DNA from 3 places in the Streptomyces sp. NPDC031445 genome. Region 1 is predicted to be linked to each of the others. Evidence: riboswitches for the same ligand, from Rfam matches in the RefSeq annotation. Region 1 holds a riboswitch; each other region holds the start of a gene.
What was found. A riboswitch is a leader RNA that binds a small molecule or an ion and turns the genes downstream of it on or off. The one in region 1 is predicted to bind cobalamin.

Region 1 (5,349 bases):
GGCGCCGCCCACTACCGTACGGTGAAGACCGTGCGCACGGGCGACGCCGGAAAGCTCAGCACCAAGGTCACCGCCACCTCGGCGGGCAGCTGGCGCTGGTACTTCCCCGGCACGACGACGACCGCGCGGGTCGTGTCGGCCGGGGACGCGGTGAAGCTGAAGTAACGGCCGTCAGAAGTCCTCGTCCAGGTCGACCGTGCCCTCCACGGCGACCTGGTAGGCCGACGGGCGGCGCTCGAAGAAGTTGGTCAGTTCCTGGACGCCCTGGAGTTCCATGAAGGAGAAGGGGTTCTCGCTGCCGTAGACGGGGGCGAAGCCGAGGCGGGTGAGGCGTTGGTCGGCCACGCATTGCAGGTACTGGCGCATGGAGTCGGTGTTCATGCCGGGCAGGCCGTCGCCGCACAGGTCGCGGGCGAACTGGAGCTCGGCTTCGACGGCCTCGTGGAGCATGTCGGTGACCTGTTGCCGGAGCTGGTCGTCGAAGAGGTCGGGTTCTTCCTTGCGGACGGTGTCGACGACGTCGAAGGCGAAGCTCATGTGCATGGTCTCGTCGCGGAAGACCCAGTTGGTGCCGGTCGCCAGGCCGTGCAGGAGGCCGCGGCTGCGGAACCAGTAGACGTAGGCGAAGGCGCCGTAGAAGAAGAGTCCTTCGATGCAGGCGGCGAAGCAGATGAGGTTGAGCAGGAAGCGGCGGCGGTCCGCTGTGCTCTCCAGGCGGTCGATCTTCTCGACCTCGTTGATCCACTTGAAGCAGAACTCGGCTTTTTCGCGGATGGAGGGGATGTTCTCCACGGCGGCGAAGGCGGCGGCGCGGTCGTCGGGGTCGGGGAGGTAGGTGTCCAGCAGGGTCAGGTAGAACTGGACGTGGACGGCTTCCTCGAAGAGCTGGCGGCTCAGGTACAGCCGCGCCTCGGGGGAGTTGATGTGCTTGTACAGCGTCAGCACCAGGTTGTTCGCCACGATCGAGTCGCCGGTGGCGAAGAACGCGACCAGCCGGCCGATGAGGTGCTGCTCTTCCGGCGTCAGCTTGGCGAGGTCGGCCACGTCGGAGTGGAGGTCGACCTCTTCGACGGTCCAGGTGTTCTTGATGGCGTCCCGGTAGCGCTCGTAGAAGTCGGGGTAGCGCATGGGGCGGAGCGTCAGCTCGAAGCCCGGGTCGAGCAGGTTCTGGGGTCGGGTGGTCATTACTGGCAGGCCTCGCAGGACTCGGGGTTTTCCAGGGAGCAGGCGATCGCTTCCGGATCGGTGGTCTGTTGTGCGGGGACGGTGGCCTGGGCGGCGCGGGCGATGCGGGTCGCGGGGCGGGAGCGCAGGTAGTACGTCGTCTTGAGCCCGGACTTCCAGGCGTAGGCGTACATCGAGGAGAGCTTGCCGATCGTCGGCGTCTCCAGGAAGAGGTTCAGCGACTGGGCCTGGTCGAGGAACGGGGTGCGGGCGGCGGCCATGTCGATGAGGCCGCGCTGGGGGATCTCCCAGGCCGTGCGGTACAGGGCGCGGATGTCCTCGGGGATCCAGGGGAAGTCCTGGATGGAGCCGCCCGAGTCGCGCAGGGCTTCGCGGGTGCGGGCGTCCCAGACGCCGAGGTTCTTCAGCTCCTGTACGAGGTAGGAGTTGACCTGGAGGAACTCACCCGAGAGGGTCTCGCGCTTGAACAGGTTGGAGACCTGGGGCTCGATGCACTCGTACACCCCCGCGATCGACGCGATCGTGGCCGTCGGCGCGATCGCGAGGAGAAGCGAGTTGCGCATGCCCGTCTCCGCGATCCGCTTGCGCAGGGCGTCCCAGCGTCCGGGCCAGGTGAGGTCGACGTCGTAGTGGTCGGGGTGCAGGACGCCCCGGGCGGTGCGGGTGTGCTTCCAGGCGGGCAGGGGGCCGTTGCGTTCGGCGAGGTCGGCGGAGGTCTCGTAGGCGGCGAGCATGATCCGCTCGGCGATCCGCGTGGAGAGGGCCTTGGCTTCCGCCGAGTCGAAGGGCAGGCGGAGTCTGAAGAAGACGTCCTGCAGGCCCATCGCGCCCAGGCCGACCGGGCGCCACCTGGCGTTGGAACGCCCCGCCTGCTCGGTGGGGTAGAAGTTGATGTCGACCACGCGGTCCAGGAAGGTGACGGCCGTGCGGACCGTCTGGTCCAGCCGCTCCCAGTCGATGTCCCCGGTCGTGGTGTCCACGAAGGCGCCGAGGTTGACCGAGCCGAGGTTGCAGACGGCCGTCTCGCCGTCGTCGGTGACCTCCAGGATCTCGGTGCACAGGTTGGAGGAGTGGATGACGTTGCCGGGTTCGGCGGTCTGGTTGGCGGTGCGGTTGGCGGCGTCCTTGAACGTCATCCAGCCGTTGCCGGTCTGGGCGAGGGTGCGCATCATCCGCCCGTACAGGTCCCTGGCCGCGATGGTCTTCTTCGCCAGGCCCGCCGCCTCGGCCCTGCGGTAGGCGGTGTCGAAGTCCTCGCCCCACAGGTCGACCAGTTCGGGCACGTCGGCGGGGGAGAACAGCGACCACTGCCCGTCGGCGTTGACCCGGCGCATGAACTCGTCCGGGATCCAGTGCGCGAGGTTGAGGTTGTGGGTGCGGCGGGCGTCCTCGCCGGTGTTGTCCCGCAGCTCCAGGAACTCCTCGATGTCGGAGTGCCAGGTCTCCAGGTAGACCGCTGCCGCGCCCTTGCGCCGGCCGCCCTGGTTGACCGCCGCCACCGACGCGTCCAGGGTCTTCAGGAACGGCACGATCCCGTTGGAGTGCCCGTTCGTCCCCCGGATCAGCGAACCGCGCGAGCGGATGCGGGAGTAGGACAGGCCGATGCCGCCGGCGTGCTTCGACAGGCGGGCGACCTGGTGGTAGCGGTCGTAGATGGAGTCCAGCTCGTCCCGCGGGGAGTCCAGCAGGTAGCAGGACGACATCTGGGGGTGTCGCGTGCCGGAGTTGAACAGGGTGGGGGAGGACGGCAGGTAGTCCAGGCGGCTCATCAGGCCGTACAGGGACGCCACTTCGTCCACGGAGCGGGCCGTGTCGTCCTCCGCCAGGCCGCTCGCCACGCGCAGCAGGAAGTGCTGGGGTGTCTCCACGACCCTGCGGGTGACCGGGTGGCGCAGCAGGTAGCGGCTGTGCAGGGTGCGCAGGCCGAAGTAGCCGAAGCGGTCGTCGGCCGCGGGGTCGACCAGCGCGTCGAGGCGCTCGGCGTGCAGCCGCACGAACTCGGCGGTGCGGTCGGCGATCAGGCCCTCGCGGTGGCCGACCGCGACCGACTCGGTGAAGGACGTCACGCCCTGCGAGGCGGCCTCGTCCCGGATGGCGAGGGTCAGCAGCCGGGCGGCCAGCTTCGAGTACGCGGGATCCTCGGAGATCAGGCCGGCCGCGGCCTCCGTGGCCAGCTCCCGCAACTCCGCCTCGTCGGCGCGGGCGGACCGGCCCCGCAGCGCGGCGGCGGCCACCCGGCCCGGGTCGGCGTCGGGCAGGTCGGCGGTCAGCTCGGTCAGGGTCCGCAGCAGCGCGGCACCGGGACCGTCGGTCTCCGGCTCGCTGACTGAGACCGGGTCGGCTGGCGCGATGGTCACGTGGGGCTCTCCCTCGCTCGGCACGGGGCCTGGCGGGAGGCAGGGGCAGTCACGAGCGCGCACGGCGTCGCGTCCACCGGCCCATTCCACGAGGCCCGGACGTCAGAACCACCCGGGCCTGGACGGCCGGGTGCACCGCCGGCAGGTCTTCGGACTCGACACGCGTGCGGGGGCACACGGGTACACCGTTGCGGGACAGTTCCGGATTCGCACCGGATTCCCCTGCGACGACAGCGAGGACGAGCATACATCTAGTGCCGGGCTGCCATGTCACCCCCAGATGTAGTGTCGGCCCGGCCTCAGAGGGTCAACTCGTACGCGAGGAGCGTGAGGTCGTCCCGGCCCGGGAGGGGATTCCAGTCCCGCTCGGGGGCGCGGACGAAACCGAGGCGGGTGTAGACGCGGTGGGCGCTGTGCATGGTCCGCTGAGTGGAGAGGACCACGCGCACGCAGCCCTCGGTGGCCCGCCCGCGCTCGACGCAGGCCCGCACCAGCGCCTCCCCCACGCCCCGGCCCCGGGCCGCGGGGGCGACCGCGAGCATCCTGATCTCCGCCTCCCCCGGGCCGGCGATGTCGGTCATGGGGCCGCCGGAGCGGACGAAGGTGACCCCGCCGAGGAGCACGCCGTCGCGGACGGCCACGAGGACGTCCGCGGCGGCGGCCCGCTTCGCCACGTCCCTCAGCTCGCCGAGGTACCAGCCGCTCTCGTCGAAGGCGAGGAGGCCGTCACGGACATAGGCCCCGGCGGTGATCTCGCCCAGGTCGTCGTACTCGCCGGGAGCTGCCCGCCGGATCACGAAGTCCATGACACCGAGTCTGCCCGAGGGGCGCGGCGCGGATTCCCGGGGATCCGCGGCGGTCGCCTGCCGGGTTGCGGGGCGGAATGCCCATGTTTTCATGGAAACAGGTGCTGTGTGGGGTCCTCCGTGCCGAAAGCTGGTCTCGGAAGGAGAACGCACCATGACGAGAATCGTCCGTCACCCACCGGGCAAGGAGCGACCACGCAACGCGCCGATGGCGACGCTGTACGGGCGACGGGCGTGGTGCCGGGGCAGGCGGTTCCTCCTGGGCTACTGGCACCACCTGACCATCAGATCGGAAGCCCGGCTCGACACCACCCGCCCCCGCAAGTGGCGCAGATGGGCCTCGTACACCAACGCGAACCGGGTCGTGTGGGCCCTTGCCGCCCTCGCCGTCCTGGCGTGGGCCGGAGAGGGCGTGTACATCCTGATCTCGCACCACACGACGCGGTTCGAGACGTGGCGGAACGGCAACCAGGGCTTCGACGACGTTCTCCGCTTCGTCGGTCCGGTGCTCTCCGCTTCGATCGCCGCCGCCCTCTTCCTGTTCTTCTGGTACTGGTGGACCAAGCGGCGCTACCTCGCGAAGGCGCGCAGGCACCCCCGCGATCTGGTGCCCACCGCCGGCCCCGACATCGCCGAGATCGTGGGCCGCGAGGAGATCGCCCGGGTCATCGCCCAGCGGCTGCGGCAGCGTGAGACCCGCAGGCCCTATGTGCTCGTCGGCGGTGTGGGCACGGGCAAGACGGCCGTCCTGGTGCGGCTCACCGAACTGCTCGCCCGGCAGCACGCCGTGCCCGTGCCGATCCGGCTGCGGGACGCCACCGGCGCCGATCTGAACTTCGAGCGCATGGCCAGGGAACGGTTCGCCGAGGAAGCACCCCGCGGCATCCTCGCCCGCACCAAGAACGACCGGGTCTGGCAGCAACTGCTCGCCGACGACAAGGTGGTCGTCCTCGCCGACGGCCTGGAGGAGGCGGTCCTCGACGAGCGCCTCCAGGAGGACA
Region 2 (5,349 bases), on a different contig from region 1:
GGTGCTCACCCCGCCGCCGACCGCCACGTCCACCCCGCTGGACCTCGGCGCCCTCGGTGGCGGCACGGGCGGCGGCGGTGCGGGCGCCGGCACGGGCGCCGGCCTCACCCCCAGCCCGGCGCCGCCGGCCGGCTAGGGTCTGCCGGCCTGGTCCGGCCTGGTCCGCACGAGAGGCCCTAGGCCAGCCAGACCGTGGTGTCCGGCGGCAGGACCCTCCCCTCCGGCAGCGGGCCGCTGCTCAGCAGGACCTCGCCCGGTGGCAGCGGCACCGGCTCGCCGCCGAGGTTCGTGACGTTCCGCCAGGTCTCGGTGCGGCCGAAGTCCAGGACGTCCCGGGGCGCGTCCGGCGTCCAGGTCAGCGTCTCGCCCTGGAGGAGCTTGCGGCGCAGCCGCAGGGCCGAGCGGTACAGCTCCAGCGTGGAGCCCTCGGCGCCGGCCTGCGCCTCCACGGCGTACCCGGCGAAGGCCGCCGGCTGCGGCAGCCAGCCGGGCCCGGGCCCGAAGCCGTACGACGGTCCGGTCGTCGTCCACGGCAGCGGCACCCGGCAGCCGTCGCGGCCCTTGCGGACATGGCCGGTCTGCTCCCAGATCGGGTCCTGGAGCACCTCGGTGGGCAGGTCGGCGACCTCGGGCAGGCCGAGTTCCTCCCCCTGGTAGAGGTACGCGGAGCCGGGCAGCGCCAGCATCAGCAGGGTCGCCGCCCGGGCCCGGCGCAGTCCCGCCGCCGTGTCGATCGCGGGCGCGGCGCCGCCGGACAGCAGCCAGGCGGCCGGGTCGGTGCCGGCCGGCAGCACGAGCCGGGAGGCGTGCCGCACGACGTCGTGGTTGGACAGCACCCAGGTCGCGGAGGCGCCGGCGGCCCGGGCCGTGACCAGCGAGGCGGCGATGACGTCCCGCAGCTCCTCCGCGTCCCAGCGCGCCTCCAGGTACTCGAAGTTGAAGGCCTGGCCGAGTTCGTCCGGGCGGGCGTACAGGGCGCGGCGGGCCCCGGGGACCCAGGCCTCGGCGACGGCGGTGCGCGGCGGGCTGTAGGCGTCGAAGATCTTGCGCCAGTCGCGGTAGATCTCGTGGACCTCGTCCCGGTCCCAGTAGGGGTGGCTGCCCGGCGGCACCAGCGGCAGGGCCTGCTCGCCGGTCGCGCCGATGCCGCCGATGTCCCGCAGCGGCTCGGTGAGGTCCTTGGCCAGGCCGTGGGCGACGTCCACGCGGAAGCCGTCCACGCCCCGGTCCGACCAGAACCGCAGGGTGCTGCGGAAGTCGGCGCGGACCTCCTCGTCGTCCCAGTTCAGGTCGGGCTGTTCGGGGGCGAACAGGTGCAGGTACCACTCCCCGTCGGGCACCCGCCGCCAGGCGCTGCCGCCGAACACCGACTGCCAGTCGCTGGGCGGCAGTTCACCGTGCGCGCCGCGCCCCGGCCGGAAGACGTACCGCTCCCGGGCGGCGGACCCGGGCCCGGCACGCAGCGCCTCCTGGAACCAGCGGTGCAGGTGGGAGGTGTGGTTGGGGACGATGTCCACGACCACCTTGAGCCCGAGCCGGTGCGCCTCGCCCACCAGGGCGTCGAAGTCGTCCAGGGTGCCGAGGCGCTCGTCGACCCCGCGCGGGTCGATGACGTCGTAGCCGCCGTCGGCGAGTTCGGAGGGGTAGAAGGGGCTCAGCCACAGGGCGTCCACGCCGAGGGAGGCGAGATGGCCCAGGCGTTCGGTGATGCCCCGCAGGTCGCCGAGGCCGTCACCGTCGGCGTCGGCGAAGCTGCGCGGATAGATCTGGTAGACGACGGCCTGCCGCCACCAGTCGGGGTTCCTGGACGAGAGGTCCGGCGAGAGGTCTGCCATACGGGCTCCCAGGGGACGGACGACGGTACGGAATCTGTATCTGTCCACATTGCCCGGAAAGGGAACCCTGCGCGGCCGTTCAGCCCACGCAGTGCTCCAACAGCCCCCGGACGTCCGCGTCCACCACCCTGTACCGCACCACGCGCCCCTCCTTCTCCCCCGCCACGACCCCGGCCGCCCGCAGCAGCCGCAGGGCCTGGGAGACGGCGGGGTCGTTCATCCCCGTGGCGATGGCGAGGTCCGACACGGCGAGCGGCCCGGTGCGGTGCAGCGCGACCAGCAGCGCCAGCCGGTTGGCGTCGGCGAGCAGGGAGAAACGGTCGGCCCAGGTGCGCAGGCGCCCCGCCTCACCGATGGCGGCGATCGCCTCGCAGACCCGGTGCCCGTCGATGGAACGACGGTCGGCTCGGTCGGCAGGCACGAGATGCATGGGGCCAGTCTGGCAGGCCCCCTCTCTGTGATCTTCGATACCTGCGCAGGTGCGCAGCTATGCAGGAAACCGCGTGCCCCTCTACGGTGGGCGGGCCGTGGTGTTCGGGAAGTCGATGGAAGGTCGACGCGGCCCTCGCCACTGTGATCGGGGAGTTCCCGTTCCGTCCGGCACCGCCGGGCCACTGGTCGCAGACCGGGAAGGCAGGAACGGCGGACGTACGACCCGTAAGCCAGGAGACCGGCCACGGCAGCTCACGAAGTGATCCACGAGGTGCTGGAGCGTGAACCCATGGCCGATGCCGTTTCTTTCCGCTGGCGACGCGAGGACACCGTCAAGACGGTGGGGCTGCTGGCGGTGATCGTCGCCCTCCACGTCGTCGCGTTCGGAATCCTCTACGTCCTCGTCGCGCCCGAGCACTACAGGGTCGGCTCCGACGTCTTCGGGGTCGGGCTGGGCATCACCGCCTACACCCTCGGCATGCGGCACGCCTTCGACGCCGACCACATCGCGGCGATCGACAACACCACCCGCAAGCTGATGGCCGACGGCAAGCGGCCGGTGTCGGTGGGGTTCTGGTTCGCGCTGGGCCACTCCAGCGTGGTGGTGCTGCTGGCGCTGCTGATCGCGGGCGGCACCTCGCTGGCCGGGAAGGTCATGAACGAGGGCTCCACCACCCACCAGGTGCTCGGCTTCCTCGGTACGACGGTCTCCGGCACGTTCCTCTACCTCATCGCCGCCCTGAACCTGGTCGCCCTGGTGGGCATCCTGAAGGTCTTCCGGGCGATGCGGGCGGGCGCCTACGACGAGAAGCAGCTCGAAGCGCACCTGGACGCCAGGGGGTTCATGAACCGCGTCCTCGGCCGGCTGACGAAGTCCGTCTCCCGGCCGGGGCAGATGTACCCGCTCGGCTTCCTCTTCGGCCTCGGCTTCGACACGGCCACCGAGGTCACGCTGATGGTGATGGCGGGCTCGGGCGCGGCGGCGGGACTGCCCTGGTACGCGATCCTCTGCCTGCCCCTGCTCTTCGCCGCCGGGATGAGCCTGTTCGACACCCTCGACGGCACGTTCATGAACTTCGCCTACCAGTGGGCCTTCTCCAACCCGGTCCGCAAGGTCTTCTACAACCTCGCCATCACCGGTCTGTCCATCGCGGTCGCCTTCTTCATCGGCACCATCGAGCTGGTCGGCGTCCTGCACGAGAAGTTCGGCCTGCACGACGACATCACCGGCTGGATCGCCGGCCTCGACCTGGACAACGTCGGCTACCTCATCGTCGGCCTGTTCGTCCTGGTGTGGGCGGCGGCGCTGGCGTACTGGAAGGTCGCCCGGGTCGAGGAGCGCTGGGCGGTCTCGCCGTCCGCCGCCGACTAGCGCCTACCGCGCGACGGTCTCCAGGTACAGCTTCGCGTACCGGTCGGCGTCCACCTCCAACGCCACGTCCACCAGGGCGCGTTCGCGTCCGCCCTCGTGGATCTCGGACTCGCCGGGGCGGAGTCGGCGGTCGACGATCGTCTGGCCCCGGGTGGGGCCCGGGGCGAGGGAGACCTCGACCGGGAGCCGGCGGGTGGTGATGCCCTGCGGGTCGGCGACCGCGCACACCGCGCCCGCGTCGCCGAGGCCGCCCGCCTCCTCCGCCTGGGGCGGCTCGCCCTGGTGGGCCGGCCGGTGGGCGAGCAGCTCACCGGCCAGCCGGGTGCCGGGCTCACCGCTCGCGCGCAGCCGGTGGACCTCGGCGCTGTCCACCACGACCTGCTGGAAGACGTCCAGGCCGTACATCGTGATCGGCACCCCGGCGGTCAGCAGGACCGCCGCCGCCTCCGGGTCGTGCCAGACGTTGAACTCCGCGACCGGCGTGGCGTTCCCGGTGGCCACCGCCCCGCCCATGAACACGATCCGCTCGATGTTCCGGGTCACCTCGGGGTGGGTGCGCAGCAGCAGGGCGATGTTGGTGAGCGGCGCGGTCGGGATCAGCGTCACCGGGCGCGGGCAGGCCAGGATCTCCCGGCGCAGCAGGCTGACGGCGTCGATGTCCACCGGGGTCCGGGTGGGCGCGGGCAGGCCCAGGTCGCCCATGCCGTCGGCGCCGTGCACCGGGGCCGGGCGGGCCGGCTCCAGCAGCGGGCGCTCGGCACCCCGGGCCACCGGTACGGCGGGAGCGCCCGCCTGCTCCAGCACGGTGAGGGTGTTGCGGACCACCCCGTCCACGTCGGTGTTCCCGGCCACGCAGGTCACCGCCCGCAGGTCGAGTCCGGGGTGGCGCACGGCGAACAGCAGGGCCAGGGCGTCGTCGACGCCGGTGTCGCAGTCGATGATCACGGGAATGGGCTGACCGTCCACGGCGGACTCCTTCCGTCGTGCCGACCTTAGATCAGTCCCGTCCCGGGACGGTCCGCGGCGCCGTCGTGCTCGACGGGCACAGGCGGGCGCGCGGCGCGGACGGCACCGCACCGGTCCCGCGGGGGCCGTGCCACGGATTTCCCGGCGCCCCCTCACCCGTACGGCCCGGAGCGTTGGTGCGCAGGTCAGGGCGGTGGTGCCGTGAGACCAGGCACCCCGGCCGCCCGCAGCCCAGGAGGCACCGATGTCCCCCGAGATACCCCACCTCCCCCGTGCCGTGACCCTCTCCCTGACCGGCGCCGGCCTGCTGACCGCCGGCGCCTGCGCGGCCTTCGGCCTCAACCACCCGGCGAGCGCGCCGCACCCCCTGCCCACGCTCGACCGGCCCGCCCCGACGCCCCGGCCGTCCGCGCGGGCCGGCGGTTCCTCGCTCAGCGACGAGCAGGCGCAGGCCGCGCTGATCGGCCCGAGCGACCTCGGCGATCCCTGGACCGCTTCGCGCGGGGCGGCCACCTGGCACGACGGGCTGCTGAAGGCGCGGACCTCGGCCGGGGAGTGCCAGCGGCTGCTGGACGCCCTGTACAGCGACGAGCTGCTCGGCGGACCGGCCCGCGTCACCGCCGGCCTGGACGACGCCGACACCGACGCCCAGCTCCGCTACCAGATCGGCGCCCGCCGCCCGGCCGACGTCGACGCCGTGCTGGCGTGGCTGCGGACGCTCCCGGCGCGGTGCGCGCGGTTCAC
Region 3 (5,349 bases), on a different contig from region 1:
ACGATTGCCTGGGTAAATGGAAAGCTTCTCGCTGATCCTCGCGATTGTGGTGGTAACCGCACTCGCGTTCGATTTCACGAACGGTTTCCACGACACCGCGAACGCGATGGCCACCACCATCTCCACAGGCGCCCTGAAGCCGAAGATCGCGGTCGCCATGTCCGCCGTCCTCAACCTCGTGGGCGCCTTCCTCTCCGTGGAGGTCGCCAACACGATCTCCAAGGGTCTCGTCGACGAGACCGGCATCCGTCCCGAGGTCATCTTCGCCGCCCTGGTCGGCGCGATCCTCTGGAACCTGCTGACCTGGCTGGTGGGCCTGCCCTCCAGCTCCTCGCACGCCCTGATGGGCGGCCTGGTCGGCGCCACCGTCGCCTCCGCCGGCTTCGGCGCCGTCCACGGTGAGGTCCTGGTCACCAAGGTGCTGCTCCCGGCCGTCGCCGCGCCGGTCGTCGCGGGCCTCGCCTCGCTGCTGGCCACCCGGTTCTCCTACGGCGTCGGCGGCACCGCCGACGGCGAGGCCACCCGCAAGGGCTACCGCGCCGGCCAGATCGCCTCCGCCGGCCTGGTCTCCCTCGCGCACGGCACCAACGACGCCCAGAAGACGATGGGCATCATCACCCTCGCCCTCGTCGCGGGCGGCTCCATCGCCCCCGGCTCCAACCCTCCCACCTGGGTGATCCTCTCCGCGGGCATGGCCATCGCGCTCGGCACCTACATCGGCGGCTGGCGCATCATCCGCACCATGGGCAAGGGCCTGACCGACCTGGAGCCGCGCCAGGGCTTCGCCGCCCAGACCAGCGCCGCGACCGCCATCCTGGCCTCCTCCCACCTCGGCTTCTCCCTCTCCACCACGCACGTCGTCTCCGGCTCGGTGATGGGCGCGGGCCTCGGCCGCAAGGGCGGTGTGGTCCGCTGGTCCACCGCGACCCGCATGGCCGTCGCCTGGGTGCTGACCCTCCCCGCCGCCGCGCTGGTCGGCGCGGGCGCCGAGTCCGTCACCGGCCTGGGCGACTGGGGCACCGCCGTCGTCGCCGTCTTCCTGGTCGCCGCGAGCGCCGCCATCTGGAAGCTCTCCCGCCGCGAGGTCGTCGACCACACCAACGTGGTCGAGGAGACCGAGCCGGCCGGTGTGGTCACCGCCGCCATCGCCGCCGTGATCCCGCCCCCGGCGGGCGTGGTCGCCGGGGACCTGACGGCCACCATCCCCGCTCCGGCCACCGAGCCCGCCCCCGCCGCCCCGCCGGCCGCCGCGGTCTGACCCCGGCCCCGCGCACACGGTTACTGAAGGAAGCATCCCCATGAAGATCGACTGGGCGGCCCTCGGCTCCGTCTTCGGTGTCAGCCTCGCGTTCACGGTGGGCCTGGTGGTCCTGTTCACCCTCGGCATCAACGGCCTGTCGCGCCGTGAGAAGGCCGCGGCCCGGGGCGGGTCCGCCGCCCTCGCCGTCACCGGCGCCTACGTGTGCTTCGCGGCCTGCGCGGCGGCGGTGGCGTACGGGATCTACCTGATCGTCGTCAAGCCCTGACGGTCCGGAACCCCGCATCGGCCCCGCCGGGCCACCGCCTCGGCGGGACCGGCGGGGCCTTCGCATGCCGTCGCACCGGACTTCCGGCCGCCGTCCGGCGGAGCGGCGGTGTGGGCCTCAGCACAGTCCGGCGTCCCAGGTCAAAGGCAAGTTGACGGCCGTTCCGGGCGCGTGGTGGACTGCCCAGGCCATGTACGGCGGCAAGAGAGGAAGCCGGTGCGAATCCGGCGCGGTCCCGCCACTGTCACCGGGAAGAACCCCCGGGAGCCAGGAACTCTCACCGCCGATTCACGTCGAACCAGGGCGCGGACACCCTGAGTGAGGACACATATCGCCATGCTCGGCTGCCGATCGAGGACCCGTACCAGGACCGTTCCTGTTCCCACCGCCGGCTGAGCCGATGGGTGCCGATCGCACATACGCGTACGGTGCCGCCGCCGGCGTCCTCGGTGACCTGCTCCTCGGCGACCCGCGCCGCGGGCACCCGGTCGCCGTGTTCGGCCGGGCGGCCGGGACCGTGGAACGCGCCCTGTGGCACGACCACCGTGGCTGGGGCGCCCTGCACACCGCCGTGTGCGCCGGCGGCGCCGTCGCCCTCGGCGCGCTGGCCGCACGCGCCGCACGCCCCTGCCGTACCGCTTCCGCCGCGCTGACCGCCACCGCCACCTGGGCCGTCGTCGGCGGCACCTCGCTCGCCCGGGAGGCCCGCGCCATCGGGCGCGCCCTGGAGGCCGGGGACGTCGAGGCGGCCCGGGCCCGGCTGCCGCACCTGTGCGGCCGGGACCCGCAGGCCCTGGACGCCGACGGCATCGCGCGGGCCGTGGTCGAGTCGGTCGCCGAGAACACCTCCGACGCCGTGGTCGGCGCGCTCGTCTGGGGCGCCGTGGCCGGGGTGCCGGGGCTGCTCGGCTTCCGGGCGGTCAACACCCTGGACGCGATGGTGGGTCACAGGTCGCCCCGCCACCGGCGCTACGGCTGGGCCTCCGCCCGTCTGGACGACGTCGCCGGCTGGCCGGGCGCCCGGCTGACCGCCGTGCTCGCCGCAGCGGCCGGACCCGATCCGCGCGGCGCCCTGCGCGCCTGGAGGGCCGACGCGCGCAGGCACCCGAGCCCCAACGCCGGGCCCGTGGAGGCCTCTTTCGCGGGCGCCCTCGGCGTCCGCCTGGGCGGCACGCTCTCCTACGGCGGCCGGGTCGAACACCGCCCGGTGCTGAACGGCGCCACCGGACGGCCGGTCCGCGTCACCGACATCGACCGGGCCGTGCGGCTCTCCCGCCGCGTCGGTCTGCTCGCGCTCGGCACCACGCTGGCCGCGCGCGCCCTGCTGAAAGGACGTGGCAAGTGAGCGGTGGTCTCCTCGTCGCCGGCACCACCTCCGACGCGGGCAAGAGCGTCGTGACGGCGGGCATCTGCCGCTGGCTGGTGCGCCAGGGCGTGAAGGTCGCGCCGTTCAAGGCGCAGAACATGTCCCTGAACTCGTTCGTCACGCGCGAGGGCGCGGAGATCGGCCGGGCGCAGGCCATGCAGGCCCAGGCCTGCCGCGTCGAGCCGACCGCGCTGATGAACCCGGTGCTGCTCAAGCCCGGCGGCGAGCAGAGCAGCCAGGTGGTGCTGCTGGGCAGGCCGGTGGGCGAGCTGAGCGCGCGCGGGTACCACGGCGGGCGCCAGCAGCGGCTGCTGGGCACGGTGCTGGACTGCCTGGCCGAACTGCGGGGCACGTATGACGCGGTGATCTGTGAGGGGGCGGGCAGTCCCGCCGAGATCAACCTGCGGCGGACCGACATCGTCAACATGGGGATCGCGCGGAACGCGCGGCTGCCCGTGCTCGTCGTCGGCGACATCGACCGCGGGGGCGTGTTCGCCTCCTTCTTCGGCACCGTCGCCCTGCTCTCCCCCGAGGACCAGGAGCTGGTCGCCGGGTTCCTGGTGAACAAGTTCCGGGGCGACGTCGGCCTGCTGGAGCCCGGGCTGGACATGCTCCGGGACCTCACCGGGCGGCGGACGTACGGCGTGCTGCCCTTCCGGCACGGGCTCGGCATCGACGAGGAGGACGGACTGAGGGTGTCGCTGCGGGGCACGGTCCGCGAGTCCGCCGTGACGCCCCCCGTCGGCGAGGACGTGCTGCGGGTCGCCGTGTGCGCGGTCCCGCTGATGTCCAACTTCACCGACGTCGACGCGCTGGCCGCCGAACCGGGTGTGGTCGTGCGGTTCGTGGACCGCCCGGAGGAGCTCGCCGACGCCGATCTCGTCGTCGTCCCGGGCACGCGCGGGACCGTGCGGGCGCTGGAGTGGCTGCGGGAGCGGGGGCTGGCGGACGCGCTCGCCCGCCGGGCCGCCGAAGGACGCCCCGTGCTCGGCGTCTGCGGCGGCTTCCAGATCCTCGGCGAGCACATCGAGGACGACGTCGAGAGCCGGCGCGGGCATGTCGACGGGCTCGGCGTCCTGCCCGTCCGGGTGCGGTTCGCCCGCGAGAAGACCCTCACCCGGCCCAGCGGCGAAGCCCTCGGCGAGCGGGTCGACGGCTACGAGATCCACCACGGGGTGGCCACCGTCGAGGGCGGCGAACCCTTCCTCGACGGCTGCCGGGTCGGCCAGACCTGGGGCACCCACTGGCACGGCTCGCTGGAGTCGGACGGCTTCCGGCGGGCCTTCCTGCGCGAGGTGGCCGCCGCCGCGGGCCGCCGCTTCGTGCCCGCACCGGACACCTCCTTCGCCGCGCTGCGCGAGGAGCAGCTCGACCGGCTCGGCGACCTGATCGAACACCACGCGGACACCGACGCGCTGTGGCGGCTCATCGAGTCGGGCGCGCCGCAAGGACTGCCTTTCATTCCACCGGGAGCGCCCGCATGAGCACAGTGTTGTTGTTGTCGACCGCCGACACGGATCTGCTGGCCGCCCGGGCGTCCGGCGCGGGCTACCGCATCGGCAACCCCACCCGCGTCGACGTCGCCGGGGAGCTGCCCGGTCTGATCGAGGGCGCGGACCTCGCCGTCGTCCGGCTGCTGGGCGGCAAGCGGGCCTGGGAGGACGGGCTGGCCGCGCTGAAGGCGTCCGGCGTCCCGACCGTGCTGCTGGGCGGCGAGGCCGTGCCGGACGCGGAGCTGATGGCGGAGTCGTCGGTGCCGGCCGGTGTGGTCGCGGAGGCGCTGAGGTACCTGGTCGAGGGCGGCCCGGCGAACCTGCTGGAGCTGTCCCGGTTCCTGTCGGACACCGTGCTGCTGACCGGCGAGGGCTTCGAGGAGCCGCGCCGGATGCCGGAGTTCGGCGTGCACGGCGGGTACGAGGTCCAGGACGGCCGGCCGACCGTGGGCGTGCTGTTCTACCGGGCGCACGAACTGAGCGGCAACACCGCCTTCGTGGACACCCTGTGCGAGGCGATCGAGGCGCGCGGCGCCAACGCCCTCCCGGTGTACTGCGGTTCGCTGCGCGGGGCGGACCCGGCCCTGTACGAGCTGCTGGGGCGGGCCGACGCGCTGGTCGCCACGGTGCTCGCGGCCGGCGGCACGCACGCCTCCCAGGCGTCGGCGGGCGGTGACGAGGAGTCCTGGGACATCGGCGCGCTGGCCGACCTGGACGTGCCGGTGCTGCAAGGGCTGTGCCTCACCTCCTCGCGGGCCGCGTGGGAGGAGTCCGACGCGGCCCTGTCCCCCATGGACGCGGCGATGCAGGTGGCGATCCCGGAGTTCGACGGCCGGCTGATCACGGTGCCGTTCTCGTTCAAGGAGCAGGGCCCCGACGAGGTGCCGGTGTACGTCGCCGACCCCGAGCGGGCCGCCCGCGTGGCCGGGATCGCCCTCCGGCACGCCCGGCTGAAGCACAAGCC

Region 2: linked by a shared signal. The riboswitch ahead of nicT (Nickel transporter NicT) and the one ahead of ACZ5DC_RS27155 (ribonucleoside-diphosphate reductase subunit alpha) in region 1 are both predicted to bind cobalamin.
Region 3: linked by a shared signal. The riboswitch ahead of ACZ5DC_RS21630 (cobalamin biosynthesis protein) and the one ahead of ACZ5DC_RS27155 (ribonucleoside-diphosphate reductase subunit alpha) in region 1 are both predicted to bind cobalamin.

What each region holds. Positions count from the first base shown of each region.
Region 1 covers NZ_JBVIJO010000011.1:138,595-143,943, forward strand. The annotation lists gene ACZ5DC_RS27145 (hypothetical protein) at 1-165, shown strand, start outside; gene ACZ5DC_RS27150 (ribonucleotide-diphosphate reductase subunit beta) at 172-1,185, opposite strand; gene ACZ5DC_RS27155 (ribonucleoside-diphosphate reductase subunit alpha) at 1,185-3,542, opposite strand; cobalamin riboswitch at 3,666-3,795, opposite strand; gene ACZ5DC_RS27160 (GNAT family N-acetyltransferase) at 3,842-4,348, opposite strand; gene ACZ5DC_RS27165 (NACHT domain-containing protein) at 4,503-5,349, shown strand, end outside.
Region 2 covers NZ_JBVIJO010000003.1:234,009-239,357, reverse strand. The annotation lists gene ACZ5DC_RS11325 (DUF4142 domain-containing protein) at 1-136, shown strand, start outside; gene ACZ5DC_RS11320 (glycoside hydrolase family 13 protein) at 177-1,835, opposite strand; gene ACZ5DC_RS11315 (ArsR/SmtB family transcription factor) at 1,915-2,265, opposite strand; cobalamin riboswitch at 2,347-2,528, shown strand; gene nicT (Nickel transporter NicT) at 2,557-3,639, shown strand; gene ACZ5DC_RS11305 (nucleoside hydrolase) at 3,643-4,605, opposite strand; gene ACZ5DC_RS11300 (hypothetical protein) at 4,850-5,349, shown strand, end outside.
Region 3 covers NZ_JBVIJO010000008.1:59,116-64,464, forward strand. The annotation lists gene ACZ5DC_RS21620 (inorganic phosphate transporter) at 17-1,258, shown strand; gene ACZ5DC_RS21625 (hypothetical protein) at 1,299-1,526, shown strand; cobalamin riboswitch at 1,684-1,823, shown strand; gene ACZ5DC_RS21630 (cobalamin biosynthesis protein) at 1,927-2,871, shown strand; gene ACZ5DC_RS21635 (cobyric acid synthase) at 2,868-4,376, shown strand; gene cobN (cobaltochelatase subunit CobN) at 4,373-5,349, shown strand, end outside.